2 linked regions of the Endozoicomonas gorgoniicola genome follow. The protein of the gene in region 1 interacts with the protein of each later gene in a pairwise test. Links are inferred from orthologs where the notes say so. Each region holds a gene or a part of one and is shown on either strand. Other genes may lie near its edges.

What was found.
Region 2: the proteins of NX722_RS16100 (region 1) and NX722_RS04415 interact in binary tests that used the Escherichia coli proteins (3 or more experiments, as listed by UniProt). The link is inferred for Endozoicomonas gorgoniicola from one-to-one orthologs.

Annotation. Positions count from the first base shown.
Region 1 is NZ_JAPFCC010000001.1:3,492,012-3,506,888, reverse strand. The notes cover bases 5,110-8,060. They hold NX722_RS16100 (rod shape-determining protein), read left to right. Parts: upstream 5,110-6,041; coding sequence 6,042-7,079; downstream 7,080-8,060. Other genes in these bases: mreC (rod shape-determining protein MreC), read left to right, coding at 7,265-8,060; NX722_RS16105 (hypothetical protein), read right to left, coding at 5,110-5,528. In the rest of the region: Asp-tRNA(Asn)/Glu-tRNA(Gln) amidotransferase subunit GatB, read right to left, coding at 1-318; Asp-tRNA(Asn)/Glu-tRNA(Gln) amidotransferase subunit GatA, read right to left, coding at 336-1,787; Asp-tRNA(Asn)/Glu-tRNA(Gln) amidotransferase subunit GatC, read right to left, coding at 1,895-2,182; NX722_RS16110 (serpin family protein), read right to left, coding at 2,807-4,150; more of NX722_RS16105, read right to left, coding at 4,386-5,109; more of mreC, read left to right, coding at 8,061-8,173; rod shape-determining protein MreD, read left to right, coding at 8,170-8,658; NX722_RS16085 (Maf family protein), read left to right, coding at 8,681-9,268; rng (ribonuclease G), read left to right, coding at 9,348-10,820; NX722_RS16075 (YhdP family protein), read left to right, coding at 10,938-14,828. UniProt on the Escherichia coli protein: Forms membrane-associated dynamic filaments that are essential for cell shape determination. Acts by regulating cell wall synthesis and cell elongation, and thus cell shape.
Region 2 is NZ_JAPFCC010000001.1:942,830-957,720, reverse strand. What follows is about bases 656-3,620. They hold NX722_RS04415 (helix-turn-helix domain-containing protein), read right to left. Parts: upstream 2,664-3,620; coding sequence 1,647-2,663; downstream 656-1,646. Other genes in these bases: rlmN (23S rRNA (adenine(2503)-C(2))-methyltransferase RlmN), read right to left, coding at 3,520-3,620; pilW (type IV pilus biogenesis/stability protein PilW), read right to left, coding at 2,653-3,423; hisS (histidine--tRNA ligase), read right to left, coding at 656-1,540. Also shown: NX722_RS04425 (YfgM family protein), read right to left, coding at 1-193; more of hisS, read right to left, coding at 269-655; more of rlmN, read right to left, coding at 3,621-4,665; ndk (nucleoside-diphosphate kinase), read right to left, coding at 4,713-5,144; NX722_RS04395 (CAP domain-containing protein), read right to left, coding at 5,413-6,726; NX722_RS04390 (VOC family protein), read right to left, coding at 6,887-7,222; NX722_RS04385 (helix-turn-helix domain-containing protein), read right to left, coding at 7,287-7,874; NX722_RS04380 (alanine/glycine:cation symporter family protein), read left to right, coding at 8,228-9,610; NX722_RS04375 (hypothetical protein), read left to right, coding at 9,875-11,662; NX722_RS04370 (sodium:solute symporter family protein), read right to left, coding at 11,723-13,264; NX722_RS04365 (hypothetical protein), read right to left, coding at 13,231-13,455; NX722_RS04360 (acetate and sugar kinases/Hsc70/actin family protein), read right to left, coding at 13,514-14,701.

The sequences.
Region 1 (14,877 bases):
GTCGACATGACCTGCACCAACGATAGGTTTGTCCAGCTGGGTGGTCTGGTAGCCTTTTGGCAGGTCCGGGTAGAAGTAGTTCTTACGCTCGAATACGTTGACACGGTTGATCTCTGCATCAACACCCAGACCAAATTTGAGGGCCATGTTAATGGCTTCTTCGTTCACGACAGGCAGTACACCCGGCAGACCCAGGTCAACGGCGCAGGCCTGGGTGTTTGGTTCAGCACCGAACGCCGTGGACGCGCCGGAGAAAATTTTGGTTTTGGTTGCGAGCTGTACGTGAATTTCCAGCCCGATCACTGTTTCCCATTGCATTGTATGTTACCTCAGTATCAGGCTTTAAAAGGACTGGCTTTGTGGAAGTCGGTGACTTGCTGGAAGCGGTGTGCAGCATTCAGCAGACGGCCTTCATCGAAATGGCGACCAATCATCTGCAGACCCACCGGACGGCCTTCAACGATACCTGCAGGTACCGACATACCCGGCAAACCTGCCAGGTTAACAGACAGTGTATAGATATCGGACAGGTACATGGCTACCGGGTCATCGCTCTTTTCGCCGATGTTGAACGCAGGCGTTGGAGCGTTTGGCCCCATAATGATGTCGCACTGTTCGAAGGCATTCATGAAATCGTCACGAATCATACGACGGATTTGCTGTGCCTTGCGGTAGTAAGCATCGTAATAACCGGCAGACAGGGCATAGGTGCCTACCAGAATACGACGTTTGACTTCTTCGCCAAAACCTTCGCTGCGGCTGCGCTTGTACATATCCATCAGGTCAGCCGGGTTTTCACAGCGATGACCAAAACGCGCACCGTCGAAACGGGACAGGTTGGTGGAAGCCTCTGCCGGGGCTATCACGTAATAGGATGGAATGGACAGCTCCAGGTTTGGCAGGCTGACTTCTTTTACTGTAGCGCCCAGTTTTTCGTATTCAGCAACGGCATCACGGATGCGCTGTTCAACCGCAGCGTCCAGTCCTGTGGAGAAGTACTCTTTTGGCAGGCCAATGGTCATGCCTTCCAGGGAGTCGTTCAGAGTGGCGGTGTAATCCGGTACTTCACGATCCATGCAGGTGGAATCGCGGTGATCAAAGCCTGCCATGGTATTCAGCATCAGGGCGCAGTCTTCAGCGGTCTTTGCCATTGGGCCTGCCTGGTCAAGGCTGGATGCGTAGGCGATCATGCCGTAACGGGATACACGACCATAGGTTGGTTTCAGACCGGTAATGCCACAGTGAGAAGCTGGCTGGCGAATGGAGCCGCCAGTGTCAGTACCGGTAGCGCCGGCTGCCAGACGGGCAGCTACACAGGCAGCTGAACCACCGGACGATCCGCCGGGAATAGCTTTGGTATCCCAGGGGTTTTTCACGGCTCCGTAATGGCTGTTTTCGTTGGAAGAACCCATGGCGAATTCGTCCATGTTGGTTTTACCCAGCATCACGGCACTGGCTTCCCTGAACTTGCGGGTCACGGTGGACTCGTAAGGGGCAACAAAGTTGTCCAGAATATTGGAGCCGCAGGTGGTTTTAACACCTTCGGTGCAGAAGAGGTCTTTATGAGCCAGCGGAATACCGGTCAGGGCAGAGGCATCACCAGCTGTACGACGCTCGTCGGCTTTTTTTGCCTGTGTCAGGGCCAGTTCTTCAGTGACTGTAATGAAGCTGTTGTAGTCGGCATCCAGCTGCTTAATGCGGTCCAGATAGCTCTGTGTCAGTTCGACACTGGAAATATCGCCAGCAGCTAATGCCTGGCTTTGTTCGGAAAGAGTTTTTTCGTACATGGTGTTTGTCAATCGCAAAGTGTCAGGACAAAAAGTGTCAGGACAGAGTGTTAGAACATCGTGTCAGGAGCTGGTCTGGTTGAGTCCGGCTATCAATGAATCAGCAATCATTCAATAACCCTGGGTACCAGGAACAGGCCGTCCTCGACCGAAGGCGCGCAGCTCTGCAGTTTTTCGCGATTATCAGGTTCGGTCACAACGTCTTCACGCAGACGCTGGGTTGCGTCCAGAGGGTGGGCCATAGGCTCTACGTTGTCGGTATTTACAGACTGCATCTGGTCCACCAGATCCAGAATTTTACTGATGGTGCCAGCGGTGGCTTCTACCTGGCTGTCATCAATAGACAGGCGTGCCAAATGGGCAACCTTCTGAATTTCAGAGGCATCAATAGCCATGGTGATCTCCGGAATCGGGTGCTTGAATTGGGGCAACGTATTTGCACTGACAGGCAGGCGTCAGTGCAAATACCAAAAATAATCGCTAAATGTATGGTCTATGGGGAGGAATCTCAAGGTGTTGGCGTGATTAAATTTAACAATACTTTTTCTGGTTTGCCAGATCGAAGCCGGAAAGTTGCTCATGTGGAAACCACCTGAGTCAATACCTATGCAAGGTTTATCGAATCCACGTAAAACCCCGTACTTTTAGTGCGGGGATGTAAGTGGGGCTTGCGTAGAGCAAGCCTATGCACTATTTTCTTCTTGTCTCTTGCAGACCTACCTCTGGGCTAGAGGAATGTTAAGCCTGCGGAGTTCGTGTGAGACTTGGGGAACATGGGTTGGCTCGTCACCGTAAAAGTTCCCACTGTGGAACTTTTATGCGATAACCAAGCTGTTCCCTGAGCAACGAACTGTGAAACAGGAACCTGTTAGGTGACTAACAGGAATCCCCGTCCTTCAGGGCGGGGAGGATGTCAAGTCAGTCTGCCCCAATCCCTTCGACGCCAGAACGCCGGTGACAAGCACAAGCCCGGAGTTATGATTCGAATTCTGCGCTCATCTCCTTTGCCCGAAAATCGTTTACTCCGGCTGAGGGTCATAAACTTGCCCAATAAAGATTATCCTGCCTGTTTCTTTGTGACGTAATATATAAAGATACGGATGGTCAAAAATGATCTCCTTCGGGTAGAATCTTGCAGACAAAAATGTAGCATACGACCTCGTAAAAGCCGCAGCTTCGGTTCCTTTTCGATCAACCCTTATGTGGCAATCCTGGGTAATACGACTTATGGAAAAAGGGCTTGGCGAACTTGCGACCATCCCCCCCCAATTTGCAGCTCCTGGTGTGAACAAACTAGACAGGCCTGACTGATCCAGTGGAGCATTTAAACTGACCTTGGATTGGGACGAAAAAGATGGCATCTCAACATGAAGTTTTTCTACAGTCTGGAACGATGAGAACAGCCCAATTATTATTTCTGGTGATACCTCATTGGGCATGGTGTCATTCGGAGGTAAGACAAAAACCATCTCATAATCCCCCTGATAAGGAATGGCAGCAGCACGCCAGAATTCGTAATAAGCATATCTGCCATTCTCAATGTTCCGCTCCATAGAGTCTATCAAATGCACCCGCTCACCATTAGCCAAAGTAAACTCTAAGTTCAGGTTTCTATCAAATTCATCTTCCCAGTCCCCCGAAAAGTAGACCGCATTCATAAATAATACCGACTGATTTTCTTTCCAGTCTGAAGCTGAGCAGGGAGATGGAATCATCCCCCGGGTGACTCTGCAGAAATATTCATTAAGCTTACCAGCTAATTTTTTCAGAGCAGGAGTATTCGAGAAATCAATACCGTCATGAAGAACAGTATTGTCCTGCTGCTCAAGCGCGTTTCGATAGCTTTCCCTAATACCAAGCTCAGAAGATACCACTACAGCATTTGCCGATAAGTAAACAGCCCCTTCCCCGTCTGCCGCTGTCGCGCCCTGCTCCTCTGCCAGATTAGCGACCGCCCCTTGCCCGGAAGCGGAATCATCCTCTCCTGTCAAATACCTGCTAAGTTCTGACCTGGTTTCACCGGCAGACGCTCCAAATATCAGTAACAGCGTTCGAAACACGCTATCAGGGGAAAGTACAAAATTAACTTGCAATTGCGCGGCCTGAACGAATAGTCGTAAAGCCTGATTCTGGATGTGCTCAAGTAAAGACTGGGAAGGCACTTCCTGATGATCGGGTTCTGAATTACATAACGGACAGTCGGGAAAGTCTTCATCATTATAATTTGCCTGACAGTTCGGACACTCTTTATTGACAGAATAAACCTGCAAAGGGAAACACAATAAACAAACGGAAAAAAACAGGACAGAAAACATTCCGGATTGAATAAGCTTATCAATAACTCTTTTAGTTAACAGCTTCATTTAACACCTCAGATTTGATGTTATGTGATGTCGAAGTCCAGTCTAGACAACAAAAAAGAGGCAAGACAATAATAAACAGAAAATGAACTTTTTTGGTTTTCCAGACCCGGGGGCTTTTTTGGAAAAACACTACAAATCATGGTTCCCTGTCTTCGTAGGGATTTCGGAGGGATGAAGGTTCAGAGTTTATTCCGCACCTTTACACCTTTTTGCAACATTGCGTGATTAACAGACCTTAAAGTTCGGTATGTTTGTTTTTTAGTTTGTCCAGGTTCATTTTGCCCGGATCAAAACCTACGTCCCGGTTAGTTTTGATGACGTTGTATATGCCCTCATGGTGGGCTTTCGATTGTAGCACCTCTAACAGATCATCAAAGTCAACCTCTGCCATAAGCGGTTTCTTTTCTGTGCCATGGAAGTAACCATTCTCATCTGTATTTTTACGGACATATTCGAAGTAGGCATCTCTGATAACTTTAAAAGACTCGATGGCAAAATTGGCAACTTTCTGATTCTCTACCCAATCCTTCTTATCAAATCTATTGTTTGAATTTATGCGCTCGACTACTTTGTAGTTTTCATAACCAATAAACCAGACAAAAGTTTTAAAGTTGCGGTATGAGCTGTTCTTACCCGACTCCAGTTCTGCTATGGGAATATACAGGTCAGGATATCTTTTCCTTGCCTGGAAAAGGGCATGTTGTGATGAAATGAAATTTGGTATATCGAACCTTTCACCCGGTGAGTTCGCTCCGACATGTTTGTCCAGAATAGCCACCATTTCACCTATATTGGTAAAAAAATTCCTTTGAATATTGATTAATACATCGACATCTGAGTAGTGTAGTGATCCCTTTATATCATCTGCGTAGGTGCCTGGTACGTCGCCACTACTGATAGCTACAGACTGCTCCGGGTAGTCCAGGGTATAGGTCAAGACCGGAAATAAGAAGTAAATCCCGGCTTTATTCAGATCCGATATCAAACCCTGCTTATCTTTTGACTGATAATCATCAGTTAGCTTCTTAATGTAACCAATAAGTTTTTTATGTTCATTAGTTCGAAATATCTTTGCTTCATAGTATTTGCCAGAGATCTGTCCGCGATAGCTGAGGTTAAACGTTAGCCGATTATGAGGCTTCCAATAGGTCGAGTCAGGCTCGTGCTTGAGTCTTCTTCTTTGGTATGACATTTCTGAACAGAAATTTTCTTTTTGAAAATCATCCATAACACTGTTCGTTATGTACCCATTGCAGCTGCTTTTGAAATCTTCGTCGCTTATATCATTGGCAAAGGATATGGGATTTTCTGGTATCAATGGTGAAGCAACAGCATAAAATCCTGCAAACAGAAGGATAAAAGATAGTTTCGTTGTCACTGACTCGGTCCTTTTCGGTAGAAATAGAGATATTTTCAGATAACCCCTTAGAATTGGAAAAGCAAAAAAAGTTCATTTTTTTGCTAAAACCCTTCTGAAATAAGCCCTTCAACGAAGAAATTGGTCAGGCTGACATAAACGTTTTGTAACTATTGACCCAAGTGGTTTTCACATGAGCAACTTTCCGGTAACTTTTACCTTAGGAGTCTATCGGACTTAAGTCCGATAGACTCCTAAGACAGGGTTAATTAACTATGCCTTTGGTTTTTGGTGATCGGATACGGCGAATTATCCAGTGGTTCCCGGAGAGTGTGTATATCCTCCTGAGTCCGTTCCACTGTGCAGGTGCGCTTCATGCTACTGGCTGTTTTCTATACAAAACCAGACTGATTTATGAGATAAATACCCTGTCAGAACAAAGAAGTGCTAGGATTTGATGCTTGCTCTGAATATCATGCGTTGATAGAGTTTGCGCCATTTTAAAGAAAGCCTTGAGTCAAGGTAACTCACAAGATGCTGAAAAGGTTACGGGGTCTGTTTTCCAGCGATTTGTCGATCGACTTGGGAACCGCCAATACACTGGTCTATGTCCGTGAAAAGGGCATTGTCCTGAATGAGCCATCGGTTGTGGCCATTCGCAATCTGGGATCGCAAAAGAGTGTGGTAGCGGTTGGTGCTGACGCCAAGCGCATGCTGGGTCGTACACCAGGCAATATCACAGCGATTCGTCCTATGAAAGACGGCGTTATCGCCGACTTTGACGTGTGTGAACGAATGCTCCAGCACTTTATCAATAAGGTGCATGAGAACAGTTTTATTCAACCAAGCCCACGGGTTCTCGTGTGCGTGCCGTGTAAATCTACCAAGGTTGAACGACGGGCTATCCGCGAATCCGTTATGGGTGCCGGAGCCCGTGAGGTATACCTGATCGAGGAGCCAATGGCGGCAGCCATCGGTGCTGGTATGCCCGTTGAAGAAGCCAGCGGTTCCATGGTGGTGGATATCGGTGGTGGTACCACTGAAATCGCTATTATCTCCCTGAGCGGTGTTGTTTATTCCGAGTCTATCCGTCTTGGTGGTGACCGCTTTGACGATGCCATTGTGACTTATGTTCGTCGCAATTATGGCAGCCTGATTGGTGACGCCACGGCAGAACGCATCAAGCAGGAAATTGCGATTGCTTACCCAAGTGATGAACTGCTGGAAATTGATGTGCGTGGTCGCAATCTGGCAGAAGGTATTCCGCGCAGCTTCACGCTGAACAGTGCTGAAATTCTGGATGCACTGCAGGAGTCCCTCAGTGCTATTGTTCAGGCGGTCAAGAGTGCTCTGGAGCAGTCTCCACCGGAACTGGCTTCAGACATTGCAGAACGTGGCATGGTGTTGACCGGAGGTGGCGCACTGCTGCGCGACCTGGACAAGCTGATCAGTGAAGAGACAGGGCTGCCGGTTCTGATTGCTGAAGACCCTCTGACCTGCGTGGCCCGTGGTGGTGGCCGTGCGCTGGAAATGATGGATAAGCATCGTATGGATCTGCTGTCTACTGACTGATGGCGACTCCACAATCGGAGTGGGTTTCCCATCCGAAGCTGTTGGAAGCCTGAATGGCTGTCCAGCCTGCGACAGGTCAAACAGGATTGCTTGTTTGGCCTTTTCGCGTTTAACGGAGTTAAGGAAAAATAGTGCGTTAATGGCATGATGCCTTTCATGCTTTTGATGATAAAAGGAGCACTTTTATCAAACCGATATTCAGCCAACAACAATCACTGGCAACGCGCTTTGTACTGCTGACGCTCCTGTCTCTGGGGCTATTGTTTGTTGATCACAGTTTTAATTATTTATCCGTTGTCCGTAACTGGATGACGGCCGCTGCAACACCGGTTCAGTTTCTTGCAGATATCCCTTCCCGGGTCTGGGGCGTGGCCGATGAAATTGTGACTTCCCGCAGTGACCTGATGGAAGATAACGCCCGTCTCAAAGCCAAAACCCTGATTCTGGAACAGAAGGTCCAGAAGCTGGCCAGCCTGACGGCACAGAATATTCGCCTGCGCGAGTTGCTGAATTCCTCCGAACTGGTGGATGAACAGGTGCTGGTGGCTGAGATCGTCGGGGTGGACCCGGACCCTTTCAGGCATATAGTTACCATCAATAAAGGCTCTTTAAACGACGTGTTTGAAGGGCAGGCGATTGTTGATGCCCATGGTGTTATGGGGCAGGTAATTGAAGTCACACCGCTGAGCAGTCGGGTGGTTCTGGTAACCGATAACTCCAGCCGGATACCGGTACAGGTCAACCGGACGGGCTACAGGGCTGTTGCCGCTGGCACAGGGCTGCCGGACTCCATGGAGTTGATGCATATTCCTGATACTGCAGATATACGGGAAGGAGACCTGTTAACCAGTTCCGGGCTTGGGCAGCGTTATCCTGCCGGCTACCCCCTGGGCAAAGTCCGCAAGGTCACCCATAACCCCGGTGATGCGTTTGCCAGCGTAGAAATTCAGCTGCTGGCAGAAGTGAATCGCAGCCGTTTTGTTCTGCTGGTGTTCCGTACTCCCCATGAGTCAATACCAGGCCAGTCGGTGGAAGAAGCGCCAGAGGAAAATACCGGGCAAACGACCGGCGAGCAGCAGGGAGAAGGTTCATGAGTGTACAGAGAGCCAATGCTCACTGGGTGGTGTGGGTTAGCCTGCTGATGGCATATGTGTTGAGCATATTGCCGATGCCTGCCTGGTTATCCATTGCCCGGCCAGCGTGGATTCCCATGGTGATTTTATATTGGATCATGGCGCTGCCGGAACGCTTTGGTCTGTTGTTCGCCTTTCTGACCGGCATCGTTCTTGATGTTTTTCTGGGAACGTATTTTGGGCAGAGTTCTATGGGACTGCTACTGGTGGCCGTCATCGGGCTGGGTCTGCATCGGCGGCTGCGAATGTTCCCCTGGTGGCAACAAGCGTTCATGGTGTTGGTTATCATCGGGCTATACCAGATGCTCAACCTGTGGATGCGAGTCCTGCTCGGTGGAACGCCTCCCTCTTTATGGTACCTGCTGCCTTCGGTCAGCAGTGCGGCCTTATGGCCCTGGGTGTCCGGGGTGTTGAGATTTCTGCGGCGTTACTTTCGTGTAATTTGAGCGTGTAATTTGAGCGTGCAATATGATTTATCTGGCCTCCCAGTCCCCAAGGCGACAGGAATTACTGCAACAGATTGGCATACCCTTTCAGCAGCTGGTGTCTGAAATTGATGAAACCCCCGGGGGCGATGAAGCCCCGGGGGATTATGTTTGCCGCATGGCAGGGGAAAAAGCCCGGGCCGGATGGGTGGAGGTGCAGGCCAGAGGTTTGCCGGAAATACCCCTGCTGGCGGCCGATACCTCCGTTGTCATGGGATCGAAAATACTCGGTAAACCCAATAATCCTGAACAGGCCTGTGATATGCTGTTGTCATTAAGTGGAAACTGTCACGCAGTGATGACGGCCATAGCGGTAACCAATGGGCATAAGACCATCGTTCGACTTTCTACCACTCAGGTGCAGATGACACCTTTCGACCGGCTACGGGCTGAAGCCTATGTCGCCACGGGTGAGCCTGCAGATAAGGCAGGTGCATACGGTATTCAGGGGTACGGAGCTATCCTGGTTGAATCGATTCGAGGCAGCTATTCAGGTGTAGTAGGGCTTCCACTACAGGAAACCGCAGACGTTTTAAGCGAATTTGGCATCACTCCCTGGCATTCCCTGTAATGTTTTTTATTGGTTTTGATTTTTCTGGTATCGGTACAGCGTTGGATGTGTACTGCCATGCCAGCTTAAGGGGAAGGGAATGAGTGAAGAAATTCTGATGAATATCACGCCGATGGAATCGCGGGTGGCGCTGGTAGAAAATGGAGTCCTTCAGGAAATCTATATAGAGCGAGCCCGCAGTCGCGGTATTGTGGGCAATATCTATAAAGGCAAGGTTGTCAGGGTTTTGCCCGGTATGCAGGCGGCTTTTGTGGATATCGGTCTGGAGCGGGCTGCGTTTATTCATGCCAGTGAGATTGCGCCACGCAACAGTGACAGGACCGACGAACAGGTGGAGCGCCCCATTGGTGAACTGGTGCATGAAGGTCAGTCGCTGGTGGTGCAGGTGACCAAAGACCCTCTGGGTACCAAGGGAGCGCGCCTGACGACCCATATTTCCATTCCGGCACGCTATCTTGTGTTGATGCCACAGAACAACCATGTGGGCATTTCCCTGCGTATTGAAGACGCCGATGAACGCGAACGCCTGCGGCAGCTGGTAGAAAAATGTATTGAGCAGGAAAACTGTCAGGACAAGGGTGGCTTTATTCTGCGTACCGCTGCTGAAGGCATTGGTGAAAAGGAAGTGATGGCCGATATCCAGTTTCTGCACCGGCTGTGGGACACCACGCTGGAAACCATCAAAGCAAGCCGCGCGCCAGCGGTTATTTACGAAGACCTGCCGCTTTCCCTGCGCACATTGCGTGACCTGGTGGATCCAGACATTGAAAAAATTCGAATTGATTCCAAAGCAACCTTCACTAAAGTCCACAAGTTTGTGAAAAAACTGGTCCCCCAGGTGGATGGACGGGTTGAGTATTATCCGGGCGAACGTCCTATCTTTGACCTGTTCGGGGTAGAAGATGAGATTAATAAGGCATTGAGCCGCAAGGTTCAGCTGAAGTCCGGTGGCTACCTGATTATTGACCAGACCGAAGCGATGACGACGATTGATGTGAACACGGGTGCATTTGTCGGTCATCGCAATCTGGAAGAGACGATTTTCAAGACCAACCTTGAAGCCTCCGTTGCCATTGCCCGCCAACTGCGCCTTCGCAACCTGGGTGGAATTATCATCATCGATTTTATCGATATGGACCACCAGGAACATCAGCGTCAGGTTCAGCGCTCCTTTGAAAAGTCTCTGGAGAAAGATCATGCGAAAACCAACATTACCGGAGTCAGCGAGCTTGGGCTGGTGGAAATGACCCGCAAACGCACCCGGGAGTCTCTGGAAAACGTACTGTGTGAAACCTGCTCAACCTGTGATGGCAAGGGTAGCCTGAAAACGGCAGAAACCGTGTGTTACGAAGTTTTCAGGGAGATTCTCCGGGCGGTTCGTGCCTATGACAGTAAAAGCTACACGGTGCTGGCTTCTGAAAAAGTGGTGGATCGCCTGCTGGATGAAGAGTCCAGCAATGTGGCTGACCTTGAAGAGTTTATTGAAAAAACTATTCGTTTCCAGGTTGAGCCTATGTACAGTCAGGAACAGTTTGATGTCATTCTTGTCTGAATTAGATAAATAAAGCGTACTGGGCCGATGTCAGGTTTATCTATGTCGATATCGGCCACACATTTTTGAGTGTATGAAAGAAAGACAAAGAATGAACTACGACAGGTTTTATAGTTGATGCTATCCCTTCTGAAACCTGTTTTACGCTGGAGTTTGAGGCTTAGTCTGGCTGGCTTGCTGTTACTGGCTCTGCTGGCGCTTGGTGTGCGCGTCAGTTTTAGCCTGTTGCCCCTGTTTCATGAGCGCGTTGTCAGTTACCTGAATGATCAGCTGGATACCGATTTTGTTATTGATGTTCTCGAACCCGAATGGGACGGCATTAACCCGACATTGACACTGCGAGGCTTACGTTTACAGGGACATGAAGCCGACCGACCGGCTTTTCTGGTCGAACGGTTGAATGTGGAACTGAACACCGTGGCGTCCTTTCTCAATTTCACCCCGATTGCAGATCACCTGGAAGCCAGTGCCATCAGTGTTGTGCTGGAAGGTGATGCTGGAAAACACTGGTCGCTGTTTGGCATCAGGCAACTGGAAGAAGAGCAGGAGCCGTCCAGATTCTTCGACCTCCAGACGACGATGCACTGGCTCAGCATGCAGGGCTATGTCGACCTGACCAATATTAAGCTGGAGTTGCTCCCTTACGGTCAGGCACCGGTAGTATTTGACACTCATCACCTGTCATTAAGTGAAAAGTCCGGGCAGAAGCAACTGGAGTGGCTGCTAAAGATAGGTGAGGGTTCGGTTGAGTTTACGGCTTATGGCAATGGAACCAATCGCTGGAATTCTGACTGGTCAGGTGCGCTGGCTGTTAAGGATGCAGACCTTTCCAGGCTTTGCCTGCTGACCGACGATTGTAGCCAGTATGGGCTGCTGGATGCCCGATTGGACGCTGACAGCCAGTGGCGTTTTCAGACCGGTCACTGGCAGGTTGATGGCGATCTGGCGTTAACGAACCTGTTTTATGGCACAGATGGGCAACTCTCTACAGTTCCGGCTTCTTTCAGTACAGAGCTAAAGGCAATGGGTTACAGCCAGGGACAGGTGGTTTCGGACTGGAGTACAGAGTTTAATAATACCCGCGTGACTCAGGGTGAGAATCAGGTATTGATTAAGAACGCTGAAGTTCGTGGTCATCATCAGGGTGAAACGACCATCAATCTTGCCGTCAAAACGCTTGACCTGGTACCGGTTAAACATCTGGCACTTGAATCTGGACTACTGCCTGAATCAGCGGCTGACCTGGTCAGTACTCTGGACCCTTCGGGAACGCTTCGGGATATTACGATTCGTTATCTGCCTGACCGGGACCCTCTGGCAGACGGCTCCATCGTCACTAAAGCCAGACTGGGCAATGTCGCTGTGGGTGCCTGGGAAGGTGCGCCATCGGCGGGCAATGTGTCTGGTTGGCTGCACATGAATACCCTGAGTGGCTATTTTGATCTGGAAACCAAAGATTTCAAACTTGGGTTTCCTGAGCTGTTTCATGACGGGTGGACCTTTTATTCAGCCAAAGCCAGGCTCTACTGGGATGTTGTGGACGACATCTATCGTTTGAAGAGTGATGATATCTCGGTGGTCGGCGACGAAGGCTCGTTGAATGGCAAAATGTTGCTGGACATACCTTTTGGTCGTAAGGCGAACGAGCCTAACTATCTGGATATTGATATAGGTATTGCCGATGGTGATGCCCGGTTTGCTAAAAAATACCTGCCTGTACATATACTCGACAAAGACCTGTCAGAGTGGCTGGAAACCGCCATCGTCGGTGCAACTATCCATCAGGGTGGTTTCAGCATGGAAGGCCCGCTGGACAGCGATTCAGAAGAACCTTTGTTATGGAACCTGTTTTTCGATGTTGAAGAAGGTGAGTTTGTCTATGATCCGGACTGGCCTGCTGTCACTGATTTGAAGGGACGGATATTTGTTGATGACGATGAAGTCCTGATTGAGGCAGAGCGTGGCAAAACCTTTGATACGACGCTGGAGCAGGCAAAAGTATCGCTCGACCTGAACGATAAGCTGATGACACTGCATTTAGACAGCAAGGTTCAGGGACCGGGTAAAGATATTATACGGCTTCTGACTGAAACACCGCTGGCGGAATACGCCGATGATAGCGCCAGGGGCTGGGCAATGGATGGTGACTTTTCAGGTCATTTCAATCTTGCTTTACCCATCGAGGATGTTGAAAAGGTCAGTGTTCAGATCGGTCTGGAAACCAGTAATGGTTACTTTGCGACAAGATCTCCGGATGTGCAGCTTGACCAGATTCGTGGTGCATTCTCGTATGATTTACAAAACGGCCTTCAGGCGGATCAGATAGAAGCCCGATTCCTGGGGAACAAAGTCAGCGGCTCTATTGCTTCAACCATTGATTATCGGGGCAATGAAACCATGGAGCTGAACTGGCAAGGGAAGATGGCTACCGATTCCCTGCAGAGCTGGCTGGAACTGGACTTTCTCAGCCTGCTGGAAGGCGCTGCTGATTACACTGGCAGCCTGATACTGCAAAATTCCGGAGACCTGCAGGCACAACTCTCTATTCAGAGTGACCTCGAAGGTCTGGAAATTGAGTTGCCAGCGCCTCTGGGTATTGCTGCACAAGACAAGAACCCTATGGATATCAGGTTGAATGTCTTCAGGGACCGAAATGAGTTATTTGCCCGGCTGGGTGATGTAGGACAAGCCCGTTTTCTGTTTGATCCGGAGTTTGACTTCAAAGCCGCTGCGGTTCATCTGGGCAAAGACGGTGCTTTACCAGTAATAGAGCCGGATAAAATTCTGGTATCGGGCTCTATTCCAGAACTGGATATTGGTCCATGGTTTGACATTTTTGATGGGCAGCCACCCGGTGAAGACGAGCTTAATCTGTTGTCCCAGGTGGAAATGGATAATGTCAAAATCGATAAACTCATTTATGACGAATATTCCTGGGATGACTTACTGCTCAGGGTCAAACCGGGCGCAAATTATACTGAGGTTACCGTAAACAGTGAACCTGTTGACGGGCAATTATTAATCCCTAGTCGTCCATCTCTGCCCTTTACGCTGGACTTGAACCGTTTGCACCTTCCTGAACTGTCCGAACAGGAGGAAGGGAAAGAGCAAGAGGAAGAGGAAAACTGGTTGACCAGTATCGACCCCAGAGAGCTACCTTCAGCGATTGTCAGAATTGATTCGCTGAAAGTCGGGCCTCGTGATTTAGGTGATTTGTCGTTTATTATACAGCCGGCACCAGACGGTAAGCGTATCAGCGATATAAAGTCTCGCATTGAAGGCAATAACTTTACCGGAACCGTGGACTGGCTCTACATTAATGGTCAGCATCAGACCCGATATCAGGGATCGCTGCGGGGCAAGCATATAGATAAACTGCAAGAGTCGTTTGGGTTGCCGGTTTTGGTGGAAGCTAAAGACACCCGGATTGAAGCCTCGCTTGAGTGGCAGGGGTCTCCTCTTGAGGTCAATATGAGTACCCTTAACGGTTCTTTAAAACTGCGCCATAAAAACGGCATCCTGAAACAGCTGGAAGGTGGCGCGGGAGGGGCGCTTAAGGTCTTTGGTATCTTTAATACTGAAACGTTGCAGCGGAGGTTAATGCTGGATTTTTCTGACCTTTACTCATCCGGTGTGAGCTTCGATACGGTAACAGGGCTGCTGGACTTTGATAATGGTATCATTACCTTTAAAGACCCCCTGCTCGTTGAAGGTCCGTCATCGGATTTCAAGCTGGATGGTTTGGTCAACATGAGGGATGAAGTTATGGACCTCAACCTGGTGGTGACACTGCCGGTGACTTCAAACCTGCCTGTTCTCAGTGTGTTGTTTGGAACGGCTCCTCAGGTGGCGGGTGTCATCTACCTGGTGGACAAATTGCTTGGACGGCAGGTTGACCAGTTAGCCAGTATTCGTTATCGGATTACCGGCAGTTTTGATGAGCCTTCGGTTACCCTGAACCAGCTATTCTCCGGTAATGCTAAAAAGTCGGGTTCCGGAGATCTATAAAACGACGAATACCGTATGAATGTGTTCGGTATTTTCTCTGGAAGTCTTG
Region 2 (14,891 bases), 2.5 Mb from region 1 along the record:
CTGCCTGAGTGGTTTCCAGCAGATTCTGATACAGGGCAGAAGCCGCAGAGGCAGTTTCATGCTGATTCTTCTGATAAGCCTTGTAGCCAAAAATGGCCGCCATGGTAATCACTACACCGTAAACGGCTGGTTTGCCATATTCATTCCAGACGCGCTTAAGCAGCTCAACTTCTTCTTCGTCAGTACGGTTCACACTTTTACTCCTGAGAAACCTTTTCTAATCATCTCAGCCACCTGTACCTGACAGTTGCAGATACAGGTATCAGGGTTATTTTGCCTGCAGGTACTCAATCGCTGCATTAACGTCCATGGTCTGCTGAGGTTCGTCGCCGATCAGAGGCTTAACAGTGACAGTACCGGCTGCCAGCTCGTCTTCACCCATAATCAGGGCAATCTCTGCGCCGCTGCTGTATGCACGCTTCATCTGCCCCTTGAAACCGCCACCGCAGTTCACCTGCATACGAAGATCCGGCAGGCGGTTGCGAATGGTTTCCAGCACCGGCATGGATCGTCCACTCACACCTTCACCACGGGTAACTACCGCAACATCAATGGTCTTGTTAACGCTGTCCGGAATCAGGTTCAGGGTTTCCAGCAGCAGGACCAGTCGTTCCTGCCCCATGGCAAAACCAACGGCGGGCGTTGGCTTGCCACCCAGCAGCTCCACCAGGGCATCATAACGACCACCGCCACACACGGTTCCCTGGGCGCCCAGGCTGTCTGTAATCCATTCAAACACGGTTCGACTGTAGTAATCCAGCCCCCGCACCAGGGTTGGATTTACAATATAGTTAACACCTGCCGCATCAAGAATCTGCTTCAGTGTTTCAAAATGCTCGCGAGACTCATCATCCAGATAATCCTGCAGGACAGGCGCATCTTTAACGATTTCCTGAGTACGTGCATCTTTACTGTCGAGAATACGCATCGGGTTGATGCTCAGGCGACGCTGGCTGTCTTCATCCAGTTCGGATTCATACCGGCTCAGGTACTCAACCAGAGCTGTACGATAGTTCTTACGAGCCTCCAGCGTACCCAGGGTATTCAACTCCAGGCGCACATGATCAGTCAGCCCCAGCTCTTTCCAGAAACGGGCGGTGAGAAGAATCAGTTCGGCATCAATGTCCGCACCGGCCATACCAAAGCTTTCCACACTGAACTGGTAGAACTGGCGGTAACGACCTTTCTGCGGACGCTCATAACGGAACATGGGGCCGGACGTCCACAGACGCTGAACCTGGTTATACAGCAGGCCATGCTGAATCGCTGCGCGTACACAGCCTGCGGTGGCTTCCGGACGCATTGACAGACTTTCACCATTGCGGTCAGCAAAGGTGTACATCTCTTTTTCAACAATATCGGTACCGGCACCAATGCCACGGCTGAACAAGCCACTGGGCTCAACAATAGGCATACGCATCTCACTGTAGCCGTAGTTAGCCATCAGCTGCCGGAATTTACCTTCAAGATATTGCCATGCCGGACTCTGATCTGGCAGGAGATCGTTCATGCCACGAATAGCTTTCAGTTGCTTTGCCAACTTCTGACGCCCTCTAAATCCTCAACTGTGCCGACCAGACAGGGCTGACCGGACAAAAGGAGCAACTATAACGGTTCCGGCTTAATGATAACAGTCAAAATACAGATTAACCGGCATCTTCAGAGCCAAGCACCAGGCTCACCACATTGCGGCCCGGTTCAGTGGCCTTCACCTCTACCGGTTCACCATGGAAGGTGGCAGACTGAACACCGGCTACGTTGCCAAAGCGTACCTGAATGGTATCAGGAACTTCCAGATCCAGAGTGGATCCTGCTTTTTGCACATCGGTATAAAGGCTTTTTCCCGCCATATCACGAACCTGAATCCAGCAATCCTCAATAAAGCGAATCACCAGGTGCGTCTCATCCGGCAGTGCCAGCTCAACGGGAGCAATACCCGACACTTCCTGCTCTGTTGTCTGAGCAGTCTCAGGGGCATTGTCAGACACCGCCGGAGCGATCAGTTCTTCATCAGGCTGAACGGAATCTGCAGGCTGCTCTTCCTGATCATCTTGTTCTGGTGCAGCCTCCGTCACCGGATGAGTGGGGTTGCCAACAATAAGCTCAGGCTCAGGCTCAGGGACGGCCGGGCTTTCAGAGACTTCAGCAACAGCAGACGTATTGGCTACACGCCCACCACCCCAGTTGTAATAACTGAATGCCACCACCAGCAAAATAGCAATAACACTGATCGCACCGCCAATACTCACGACAGGAGAAACCTGACGACGAATCTCTACATCTTTTCCTTCAGACAGCCTGGGTGTTTCTTTACCGTTGTCTCCGGTGAACTGATCAAACCGTTGAATAATCTCATCCGGGTCAAGATCCACCAGGCGGGCATAACTCCGAAGATAACCCCGGACAAACATCAACCCTGGCAATTTATCAAACGCACTGCATTCAATGGCATCAATATACGACGCAGGAATTTTAAGGGTTTCTCCCACCTCTTCGGTTGTCAGCCTCTTCTGCTCACGGAATCGTTGCAGTCGCTCACCTGGAGATTGCAAGCCTTCTTCTCTTTCCTGTTCGTGTGTCGACTGAGCATCGACCTGTGTGGATTCGTCCAAGAGGCTTTCACTGTTTGTATCGGTCTTTGTTTCTAATAAGTCAGTAGTCATAACTGCTTCGACTCCGGGTATTCCGTCCCGCTTCCGGGCTGGAATAATAACGCTGCAGCTCATTAGAATAACGGGCTGCAGCGTTATTGTCGCCGTTGGCTCTGGCCAGCCTGATGCCCAGCTGCAGGCTACGCTCATTTTGCGACGACAGTGTGACAAATGTCTGATAATGCTCCCAGGCCAGAAGGTACTCCCCCTGCTCATAAAGCAGAGACGCCAGTTCCAGCCGGGATCTGGGCAAATTGGCATTAAGTTTCAGGGATTTTTCAAAATTCTGCCGAGCCAGACTGCGCTGCCCCTGCTGCAACGCAACCCGCCCCATATTCTCGAAAACACGACTGCGCTGAGAATAGCGAACATCATCTCCAGCCAGTGTAAACTGACGGTAAGCTTCGCTCAAACGGTTCTGGCTGAAAAGAAATGCGCCATAGTTGTTGTGTATTTCTGCCGAACCGGAACTGAGAGAAAGCGCTTTGCGAAACGACTGTTCAGCCAACTTGTCTTCACCTTGCAGCTGATACACCAGGGCAAACATAGCATGCACATCCGGCGAGCCGGGTCGAAGTTCCAGAGCCCGGTTCAGAGGTTTGATGGCATTTTCGGTATAACCCTGCTGCACATACCCCCTGGCCAGATCGATATAACTTCGGACTGCCTGGTTTTTATCTGTCGGCCGGTTTCCTGTGGACACGCACCCCGACAACATCATACTCAGCAATGCGAACATGAAAGCTGAACAAAGCTTCCGTTTTGCAGTCATGTCTCTCCCCAAATTATTAGTACTGGCCAAATTATTAGTACTGTCCATCAGGGCAGCACACTCAGTTCATGAGGCGCACTGCTCTGCAAAGGCTTATCAGGCTTCCAGCTGCCTGGCTTCGATATAACGCTGGCTCCGGCGGGTACGGTCATTGACCTGACCCACCAGCTGGCCACAGGCAGCATCGATATCATCCCCCCGGGTTTTGCGCACGGTTGCATTGAAACCCGCAGCCTGCATTTTCTCCTGAAAACGGCGAATGGCATTATTGCTGGGGCGCTCATAACCGGAATGGGGGAATGGGTTAAAGGGTATCAGATTCAGCTTGCATGGCACATCCTTAAGCAGCTGAATCAGTTGCTCTGCATGTTCCGGCTGATCGTTCACACCCGCCAGCAGAGTGTATTCGATGGTCACTACACGACGATTGTCGGGCAGAGAGTTCATGTAAAAATCAATGGCATCCATCAACTGAGCCAGTGGGTACTTTTTGTTGATGGGAACCAGCACATTACGCAGCTCGTCGTTCGGCGCATGCAGGGACACCGCCAGCGAAACATCCGTCACCTCGCCCAGCTTTCGCAACATAGGCACAACACCGGAAGTACTCAGGGTTACCCGACGCTTGGACAGGCCATAGCCAAAATCATCCATCATCAGGTTCATGGCATCCACAACATTGTCGAAGTTCATCAACGGCTCGCCCATTCCCATCATCACCACATTGGTAATACGGCGGTCTATTTTGGCAGGTACATTGCCAAAATGACGGGCAGCCACCCAGACCTGACCAATGATTTCAGCCACTGTCAGATCCGAGTTAAACCCCTGCTTGCCAGTCGAACAAAAGCTGCAGTCCAGGGAGCAGCCTGCCTGAGAGGAAACACACAACGTGCCACGGTCTCCTTCAGGGATATAAACGGTTTCAACACAGCTGCCACTGGTTACCCGTACGACCCATTTGCAGGTGCCGTCTTCGGAAAAGTGGCTGCTGACGATTTCAGGCCCGCGAATTTCAGCGACCTGTTTCAGTCGCTCACGCAGAGCCTTGCTGACATTGGTCATGTCGTCGAAGCTGTCAACACGCTCATGGTGGATCCACTTCAGCACCTGCTGAGCGCGGAACTTCTTTTCACCAATGCTGACAAAAAAGGCTTCCATCTTACTGCGGGACAGACCCAGCAGGTTGGTTTTAGCCATTTCATTTACTTCAGAGACGGACTGACCGACTGTTTCTGACATTTTTACACCTCAAAATCGCCGGGTATTTATACCCGGCAATCGTACTATCATCTCGTTCGCGGACAGAGTTCCGCTTTATCAAAGAAATAAGCGATCTCCCGAGCTGCTGATGTTGGAGAGTCAGAACCGTGTACGGCGTTTTCGTCAATGGTTTGAGCAAAATCCGCACGGATGGTTCCTGGTGCTGCTTCAGCCGGATTGGTCGCTCCCATCAGTTCCCTGTGCAGGACAACGGCATTGTCTCCTTCCAGGACAGACACTACGACCGGGCCAGACGTCATAAAGGCCACCAGATCAGGAAAAAATGGCCGTTCTTTATGTTCTGCATAAAAGCCTTCTGCTTTCTCCTGACTCAAATGGATCATCCGTGAGCCAACGATATTCAGACCTGCTTTTTCAAAGCGCTTGTAAATTTTACCGATTACATTTTTTGCAACAGCGTCCGGCTTAATAATCGATAAAGTGCGTTCTACGGCCATTTACACTCTCCAAACTCATTTTTGTTCGTGGCCTATTATTCCGAAGAAAAAGGCCGTTCTTATAATTCAGTTCGAGACATTCTTCACGACCATCTGTAAGTTCCAGAGCCTTGCTTACAGGAGTATCGCTACAGAATGGCATGGCGGCATTGTAAACGATGACAGTGGAACTGTCAGTCTTTATGACCCGCAGCCCGCCGTCGGATTACACGTTGCAGGCAGCGAATCTGTTACATTCATTGACGGAGTTCATCAACCTCCGTAAAGCCTAATCCCGGGCATTAACGCTGATCTCCATGTTGTTGTCGGCATTTCTGATAATCAACCTGTCTACGTAGGACTGAACTTTGATCACATTATCCCCCACAACTTTAGTCACGTAGTTGCCTGACTCCCAGTAAACAGTCTTAATGTTATTGATTGCCTTTCGCGGGGTCAGGTTCCAGTCAATAACAAGCAGGTTCACCTCTCCCTTTTTGACAGACACTGTCTGTTGAAGGTTTGAAATATTGATCACCTTCCCTTCCGGCTTTTGAACGGTAAATTCAGATTCCCGCACCTGCCATCCGTCGCTGAAGTGGTTATACTTCATCACCATGCGGTATTGACCGCCCACCCTCAGGGGAGATTGTGGTATCCAGGCATTTATTCCCGGTCGGTTTGCGGGCAAACCTCTGTTGACTGGAACCAGGGTTAAAATTTCATCTGAACGGATGTCAACCAACATCATCAGCAGACCGAAAATTTGCTTTTGTGTCTCCGGAAGCAACTCAACACTGATCATCTGCCCCCTTAACGGACCAGGATCGTCATCATAATGTTTAAGGTTTGAGGACAAAGGATCAACCACAGCGCCATTAAACGGGTACATCACAAAGCCGCTGTTCTGCTGGCGAACCAGACTGGCTGCGTCATAACTGACGCGCGACTCCAGGACTCCCAGACCATTACCGCAAAAAATGACCGAACAGGTCCTCATGCCCGCAGGACAGTTCTTAAACGCTTCTTTTGCGCAGAGTTCCCTGGTCTTCTCATTGAACACGCGACCATAGTCATTGCCCATCATAAAGACATAAAGCCTTCGTGACTCACTGGGAAAAACTGACTCAATACGGCAGCTATAAAACCCAATATCGTTAAGTTTCGGATTCAGAAAGTTCAATCTATGTCCCATTGAACTCATTAAGCTACTTATGGCTTCAGCCCAACTTTCAAGACCTACATGAATATTCTCAGCAACACCGGAAGTATATTCCTGCTTTTTCGCCCGCTCTCTCATATTGCCTGTGTAGTACTCTGAACCCGCTATATCCTGCTCATCATGCCAGCTGATTTGACCTGTATTCAGGCTCTGTCTCAGCCGATCATAATGTTCAGACCAGTAGAGGCAGTGCCTGCGTGAAGCGTCTTCCAGGGCTTTATTAAATTGATAAACAGACTGAATACCTGCATTTTTCCGCTCGCTGTTCAGTATGTCCAACACCGCTTTAGTATCTTCTGCATTTCTGTCATCTTCAGCAATTAACCCTGCAGAGTTAATCGTGACAAGAAGCACCAACAACCATTTAACAGCAGATTTCATTGTGTATGCATACCTGTTCAAACCATAATCAAGCATGGACTATAGCCTGAACAATAAGTTCCGGTGTCTGAAAGTCTTTATAACCCGTCGCCGGGCTGCAACCTTACTGAACTTCCCTCTATTGAAAATTTCAGCAACACCCTGAAATCCTGACAGCCTTTTATATTCCTGCCTCTGCAATCGTCCGGTCTACCTGCAAAAATTCTACCGGCGCACCGTTATCCTCAATAAAAGCGACCCACACCCCGGGGCTGGGACTGTTTGGTTCAATGATGACGTGCTTGTCCTTAATGGCAGCCTGCAGGTCGTCCACTTCAAAGCAGACATGAGGGACGGTCTTCACCAGCTCGGGGTAGTCGGCGTCTTCTTCAAAGCGCATCCATTCCACTCCGTAAGGGTTGCGCCCAAAGCCGCTGACATACATTTTCAGGTGAGGCAGGTGTTTCTCGTCCTTTAACTTTTCTTGGGTAGGAATACCAAGATGATGGTATTTCATGCCTTTATTCTCCTGTAGATTCTGCCCCATAGTATGGCATCACTCCCTTCAGGCTGCTTTAGAATCAGGCGGTCACCCACAACACCACAGCGTCTTCTTCACTGAGCGATACCAGCACATGTCCCATTTCGGCATCATAATAAGCGCTGTCGCCTTCATCCAGTTCAACAGGCTGGTAGAACTCGGTAAACAGCGCCAGTCGACCGCTCAATACCAGCAGAAATTCCTCCCCCTCATGCCGCACCCAGTCCTGATAGTCATCAAAAGAGCGGGCAAACACGGTGGTCCGGTAGGGAATCATGCGCTTACCCGACAACTCATCTGCCAGCAGCTCATGTTCGTAGGTCGTGGTAGGGTGCAACTGCCCTTCCCCTTTACGGGTTATGGCGCGCCTGCCAGTGGCAGAGGTTCGGGTGTCGGGCTGGGTGAACAGCTGTGGAATATCAATCCCCAATCCAGTGACCAGTTTGGTGACCGCTGCAAACGTGGGGGAAATCTGTTCATTTTCGATCTTCGACAGGGTGGAACGTGCCAGCCCGGTCAGCTTGCTGGCTTCCTCAAGGGTCAGGTTCTTGCTCTGTCGAATATCCCGAACCCGCTGCCCCAGTTGCAGAGGCTCAACAGACGCTTCTCTGTCGCCGCGCGTAACCATTACTGACTGTTTTTCGCGTTGTAAAAAATAAGCCTGCTCAGTCATTTTTATTTTTCACCTGCATGAATTGATCCAGCTTAGGAGCAACTGAAAAAGGGCAACTAAAGAAGTATCGGCAATAGTAACCAAGCCGAGCCGTGAATTAAAGGAAGACTCCCTGATTGACGACATTTGTTTCCTATATGAAACCCGCCAGACCTTATGCAGTCTGAGCCTCCGTTGAATTTTCCCACCTAATTCATTAAGTTAAAGCCACCTGCGAACGGACGATTTTTGCTGGAATTTTCACAAGGTTAGTGATGTATCTCCGGTCTGTGACGCAGCTGAACAACAAGCTAACAGCGGATAAAACCATGGAACAAATAACAAATATTGTGAACGCCATTAACGGGGTCGTCTGGGGACCGTTAATGCTTGTTCTTATTCTGGGGGTAGGGCTATTCCTGATGCTGGGTCTGCGGCTGATGCCACTGCTCAAGCTGGGAACCGGTTTCAAACTATTATGGAGTGGTCGTACACCGGCAGAAGGCGACGACAAGGCGGGGGAAATCTCACCCTTTCAGGCATTGATGACGGCCCTGTCGGCTACCGTTGGTACCGGTAATATTGCCGGCGTTGCCACTGCCGTCTTCCTTGGTGGTCCCGGAGCCCTCTTCTGGATGTGGTGTACAGCACTGGTAGGTATGGCCACCAAGTTTGCAGAAGCGGTACTGGCTGTAAAATTCCGGGAAGTAGACGACAAAGGCAACCATTATGGCGGCCCTATGTACTATATCAAAAATGGCCTGGGTTCCCGCTGGGCATGGCTCGGCACACTGTTCGCCCTGTTTGGGGCTATCGCCGGCTTTGGTATCGGTAACACGGTGCAATCCAACTCGGTCGCTGCGGCTCTGGAAGCCAACTTCAGTCTGCCAACCTGGGTAACTGGTGTAGCCCTGATGGTTCTGGTAGGCCTGGTGCTAATTGGCGGCATCCGTCGTATTGGTCAGGTCGCTGGCGCGCTGGTTCCCTTTATGGCCATTACCTATCTGTTAGCCGGGCTGGGTGTTCTGGCGATTAATGCCGCTGCCATTCCTGAAGCTCTGTCACTGGTCTTCACCTATGCCTTCTCGCCGGTTGCCGCTACCGGTGGTTTTGCCGGTGCAGCCGTGTGGGCAGCACTTCGCTTTGGTGTTGCCCGGGGTATTTTCTCCAACGAGGCTGGTCTGGGTTCTGCCCCGATTGCCCACGCTGCTGCCAAAACCAAAGACCCGGTTCGTCAGGGCATGGTTGCCATGCTGGGTACTTTTATCGATACCATTATTATCTGTACCATCACCGGCCTGGTGATTATCACCTCTGGTCTCTGGACTTCCGGTGAATCCGGTGCAGCCCTGACTTCCATGGCATTTGCCAAAGCCATGCCGGGCGTTGGTAACTACATTGTTACGTTCTCGCTGACCATCTTCGCCTTTACTACCATCCTGGGGTGGAGTTTTTACGGTGAGCGCTGCCTCGTATATCTGTTTGGCCCTCGTTCAGTGAAGCCGTACAGGGTTCTGTGGATCATAGCCCTGCCCATTGGCGCAACTCTGAACCTTAACTTCATCTGGCTGGTTGCTGATACTCTGAATGCCATGATGGCCATACCTAACCTTATCGCTCTCGTGCTGTTAAGCCCTGTAGTGTTCAGGCTGGTGCGCGACTATCTGGCAAAAGAAGCCGCCGAAAAAGAAGGCAGGAGCATCACTGAATAATTGTTGACAATACCCTTAGCAGAGCAGGCCATGAATTCTACAGAGTTCATGGCTTTCTATTTAATAAAGCAGCAACGCCAACTGTCAGGTAGCATTTTAAAAAAACAAATAATCTGAATAGCAAGAGGTTTATAAACAGCTATATTCAAGCGTTTACACACGTATACTTCAATCCTCATGAAAAGCTTCTCATTAAGTTCCTTCATAATACGAACATTGCCGTTAACTTTTTTATTTCCGTGTCTACCTGCTACAGCACAAGACATGCGCCGGGAATATACGTCAACGGTTATGACTTCAAAAGAGACTCAAACATTAAGTGATCTGTGCAATTCTTCCGTAGATAAGGAAGACAGGCTGAGCAAATCAATTCAAATAGCTGCGGCGACAGTACTAAGCAATATTCAAAAGCAATTTCCCTACAATCAGATATCCCGATGCGTCGTACTTTTTCCAGACGGAAAGCCTGTTGATGAGACGATCGAAGAATATAACCGTTTCAGACTGCCGGAAGATAAAGAGAATACGGCCTTTCTGCTGCCCGGACCCGGCGTTAAAACACTACTGCCGAATCCTGGTCAGCGAGGCGAGGGGCTAAGTATGGTTTATGCCAAGGGAACTTATCACCTTCTTCCGGATCACTGGAAAAAAAGCTATAAGGTCAAAAAAAGTATCACTCTGGAGAAAGGTCAAAAACTGATAGGTGTTCCGCTAACCCCTGAAGCAAGGCTGGCAAATGACTTCTATATTGGCCTGAAGCGTACTTCGAACCCCCATGATCTCAATGAAAACAGCCTTATCGATTCAAGTACGCCGGGAATATTGATGGCAGGGCTGTCTACTGCACCTGTTTTTTTATCGACACTGGATAAGCAAAACTCAAAGCCACTCACTTTCGACTCAGAATTAATCAGTTTCAAGCTCAATTCAGAATCATACAACCTGGACATACAGCCCGAAAAAAACATTATAAACATTTTTAACAATGAGCTGATCCAGCTGACCTGGCAAACCATCTCAGCCTCCATAAATAAATCACTTTTATATTTTGGCGAAACATCAGATAAAACCCTTTTCAATATAAAAGGTAATCGTTTTTTTTCATATAACAGCCAGTCAAATATCAAAAGTTCTGTCCTTCTCATATCAGATACTGACTCCAATAATTCTGAGTATGCCCTGAGAAACGCAACATTACTTAAGTTAGAAGGCAATCATTTTTTTGGAGAATGCAAAAGAAACCTGATTAACGGGGTCAGAACCAACAGTGAAAATTACTTTGTTCACAACAACCTGTTTGAGTGCTGGATGAATGGAAACGATGCCGCTGACTTAAACGCCCCCATTTCTGATAATTTCCGGGATTCTGACAACAGTAACCGTATTTTCCGCTATATCAGCGATAAGGATGAAAATGGATTTAAATGGTTACCGGATGCCAACTTTCTCTCTGACTCCATGCCATCAGACACAAAACATCACCGTCGAAGGTATTCCAGAGAAGCTGAGCAATCTGACAATAAAAAATCTGACAATAAAAAATCTGACTCCTTGTCTAATAAGAATAAACCCAGTACCGCCGCTTATATTGGCCTGGGCATTTCAGTATTTGCATTAGGTGTAGCCGGCATTGTTCTGACTTGTAACTTTTTGACCCAGAGGCAAGTTCGAGAATTACGCTCTCAGCTTAACGACTTGTACCGGCAACAACGTACTCCTCAACCCCAGAGACAAATGAGTCAACACACATACCATTTATTGCCAACTCAACAACCAGGTTTTCCCGGTCAAGGGTGCCAGTCAGTTACACTTCAACCACAGGTACATGCACCCCGGGTTCAGGCATATACACCTCATCGTTTGCTACCTGTTGCCGAAGCGCCTGTAACCACTAACCAGGGGGCATCTACATCTACATCCACGCCCACGGAGGCTCGTTCGCCTGAGGCCAGATTTTGCATTGAGACGAAAAAAGCTTACTTTACGACAAAACAAGATTATGACAAATATGTAAAAGAGTGTGCTGACGAGAGTGACCAAATAGACGAATGACGGCGAACATGCTCTCCACCTTCTTCCCTCAGCAAGGAACGACGGTGTTAGTATATTTCACTATTCATTCTTTTTTTGGCTGCCTCTGGAACCACGGTTGTTTGCACTCATGGGATAAGCACTCTTAGTCCATAAAGCTAATGACCTTTTCTTTGCCACCAGAACAATGACAAAGTGATGCATAAAAATACCGGCAACGTTGGCGGCCAAAGCCACCATGCCGTTATTAATGCCATAAACAGAGCGAACCCCCAGAACCAGCTCGGTGACCAGCACCACCAGACCTGCAACCAGCCCCAGAAAAACAGAAGACGCCCTGAGTGAGGGTCTGTGCAGTGCCAGTGCAAAACCCGGAAAACACTGCACCAGCAATTCCAGCTTGAGTTCAAGCAGGTGCCACAGGGTAATATCCCGGTAAAGCGCTGCAAGAGAACAGAGCATCATGACCACAACCGCAATCAGATAGTCCTGTCGAAGATCGGTTCGAACAGAAGCTTGAGTAAAGTCGTGTTTGATAATGGACACCAGCGACAGCAGTACCGAGTCAGCCGTTGACATAATGGCTGCCATCACCGCCATCAGCACCAGAGAGGCTGCGAAATAGTTAACAGCGCTGCTGTCAGCCCACTCTTTTAACACCACAGTCAACACCTGGTCGACATTGATATTGGCCCCACCAAGCAGTGACAGAGACGACCAGCCTGCGAAAATAAGAACCACTCCGCAGATGACAAGAAACATGTTGGACAGCGCCAGTGAACGGTAAAGTACCCGGGTGGATGACGCCGCAAAAACACGCTGCAGCCCCTGCGGGTAAACACAGACAGCCAATCCTCCCATTAGCATAAGGCTGAACCAGCGAGCCTGAAAGGTGTAATCGGGAACCCTGGCACTCTCAGGTCTGTACTCAGTGACGCCGGCAACGATTTGCTGTAAACCACCAAAGTTGCTGGTGATCCAGTAGCACAGGCTGACAATTCCAACAATGGTCACCAACCCCTGAATCACATCGGTCCAGGCCACAGCGCGCAAACCACCTACCGAGTCATAGAGCAGAATAACCAGACCAAACAGCGGGACAGCCATGCTGTAGGGAAGCTTGCTGTCCGTCAGCACTACCATGATTTCGCCCGCCGCTTTGAGTTGAGCAAACAGATAGTTGGCCAGACAGAGGCAGAAGCAGAGCGTGAGCAGTTGCCTCAAAGGGGCTGCCCACGGCTGGGCAGCGAACCGAAACCGAATCCAGTCTCCGGGGGTAACAAAATGGTTAGCCAGAGCAACCGGTCTCAGCCCGGGAACAATCCAGCGATAACTGACGCTGATGGTGGCCCATAACCCCATTGCCATGATCCAGTGATAACCAAGCAGATAGGCCTGTCCGGTGTTGGCCAGCAACGTATGGCCACTGGCTATGGTGGCAAAGAGCGTCAGGGACAACACAAACAGCCCCAGAGAACGGCCAGCCAGATAATGATCCGATGCCGTATGCCTGGTGCTGGATTTTTTCGCTTTCAGACACACCGGTATAAGTAGCAGGAAATAAGCGATAACCAGTGTTAGCTGAAGCGTCATTCCGTCGCGCTCTCGGCAAACCACAGCCATACGTTGATGCCGGTTGCAATGGCATAACACAGAAGTGCTGTAAGTACCCAGTCAGGAAAACCTTCAAAGGTATAGGCAAACTGCCCGGGAGTTCTATACCAGGGAATGGATATAAAAAACAGGGAGTACATGCCGGACTTCAGGAGAGTCTGAAAAATTTGCCCGCGCTTGCGTCTTAACATCACACTCACTCAATTAAGCTGGAAATAAACTCCCCCACCCCGGGTGCCGGGGTTTGGCGCCAAAGGCCTACAGGTCAGTATGAGTATTCTCTTTTGGATTAGAAGAAGTAGTGACAAAAGGGGTAAGCACAACACCTAATGGCCAGTTTAAGTTATAGGAAACAGTTGAAGCCGTTTTAACAGGGAGACCTGCAAAATCCAACCGATACCCAAGTGTTAACAAGTCCTCCTCCAGAGCTGAATCAAAGCAGATATGCCATATAAAAGGTGATGCCACATAGGAAGTTTTCCCAGCCTTTAAGTCCATCCAGGATTGTTTGCAAAAGTCCTCACCCTGCTTGCCCAGATTTTTAATGGAATAGTTCTTCGTGATTCTTAGCTCTGATGCTGTATAGTCATACCCTGAGATGAGAAGAAAGCTGTGCGTATTTCTGACAGGGTGTAATTTAGTGTAGTTGTTAAGTTTTTGCACATCTGTAATCAGCGGCATAATTGCCTTACTGCAGGCATCAAAATCACCTGTTCCTTTTTTACCATCAGGTAAAGTGAAGCCTACAGGGAAACATGCTTCCTGATTCAGGTACTGGCTCATTGCCAGATTAAGCCCTAAGCCTAAAAAGCTTTCTGTATTAAGTTTGTAAGTTTTTCTGTTTATTTCAACAGTAAAGTCCTCTTTATCATTCACTTCATAAGCAATCTGCGTAGACGCACCGCCCATATCGAGAACGCCTTGTGTGTCTCCCTGTAATTTAAATAAATTGTTGACATAATTTAATGCCAGCCAGGCATACAGAGCCTCTTTCCGGCCTGGTATTGTTTCTACGTCAATGTCTGATGAAGGAAATTCTGCTTTTAACCATTTTTTCACTTGCTCATTCAGGGATGCTCTTATATCAGGATTGATTTGTCGCATACCAGCGGTTGAATAAAAATAAATATTACTAATATTGTCTTTGTTGACTGAGCCAAACAGATTCTCCAGATAGGTATCCAGATTATTTGCATCTACGTCTTGAATCCCTCCTTTTTGTTTGCTTGACGTTTCCTTTTCAATAACAGGAATCCCGGTATCAGGATCAGGTGAATATTCATAGATATAGAGCCTTGAACCGGTACTGCCCGCATCCACTACCGCAATCTTCTTCTCCGCACCAAAACTATAATCTGCCATTACTATTGAACACGTCATTGCAAAGATACTGACGAACTTACCTGACAACATAACATCACACCATGCTTTTTTGGTTGGTAACACCCGCCATTGAAACCTGGTAAAGCACTTTCTCCGGGGAGACTCAAGGAGCGTGTCGGACAGGCTCCGGAGCAGAGTGAATATCAAATGTCTGATACCCCAAACAACAGGGCATTGATATTGATTAACAAAGCGACAACTTAAGCAATGACGGAATAAAAATTGAACAACATGGAATCAGTGATATTAGCAG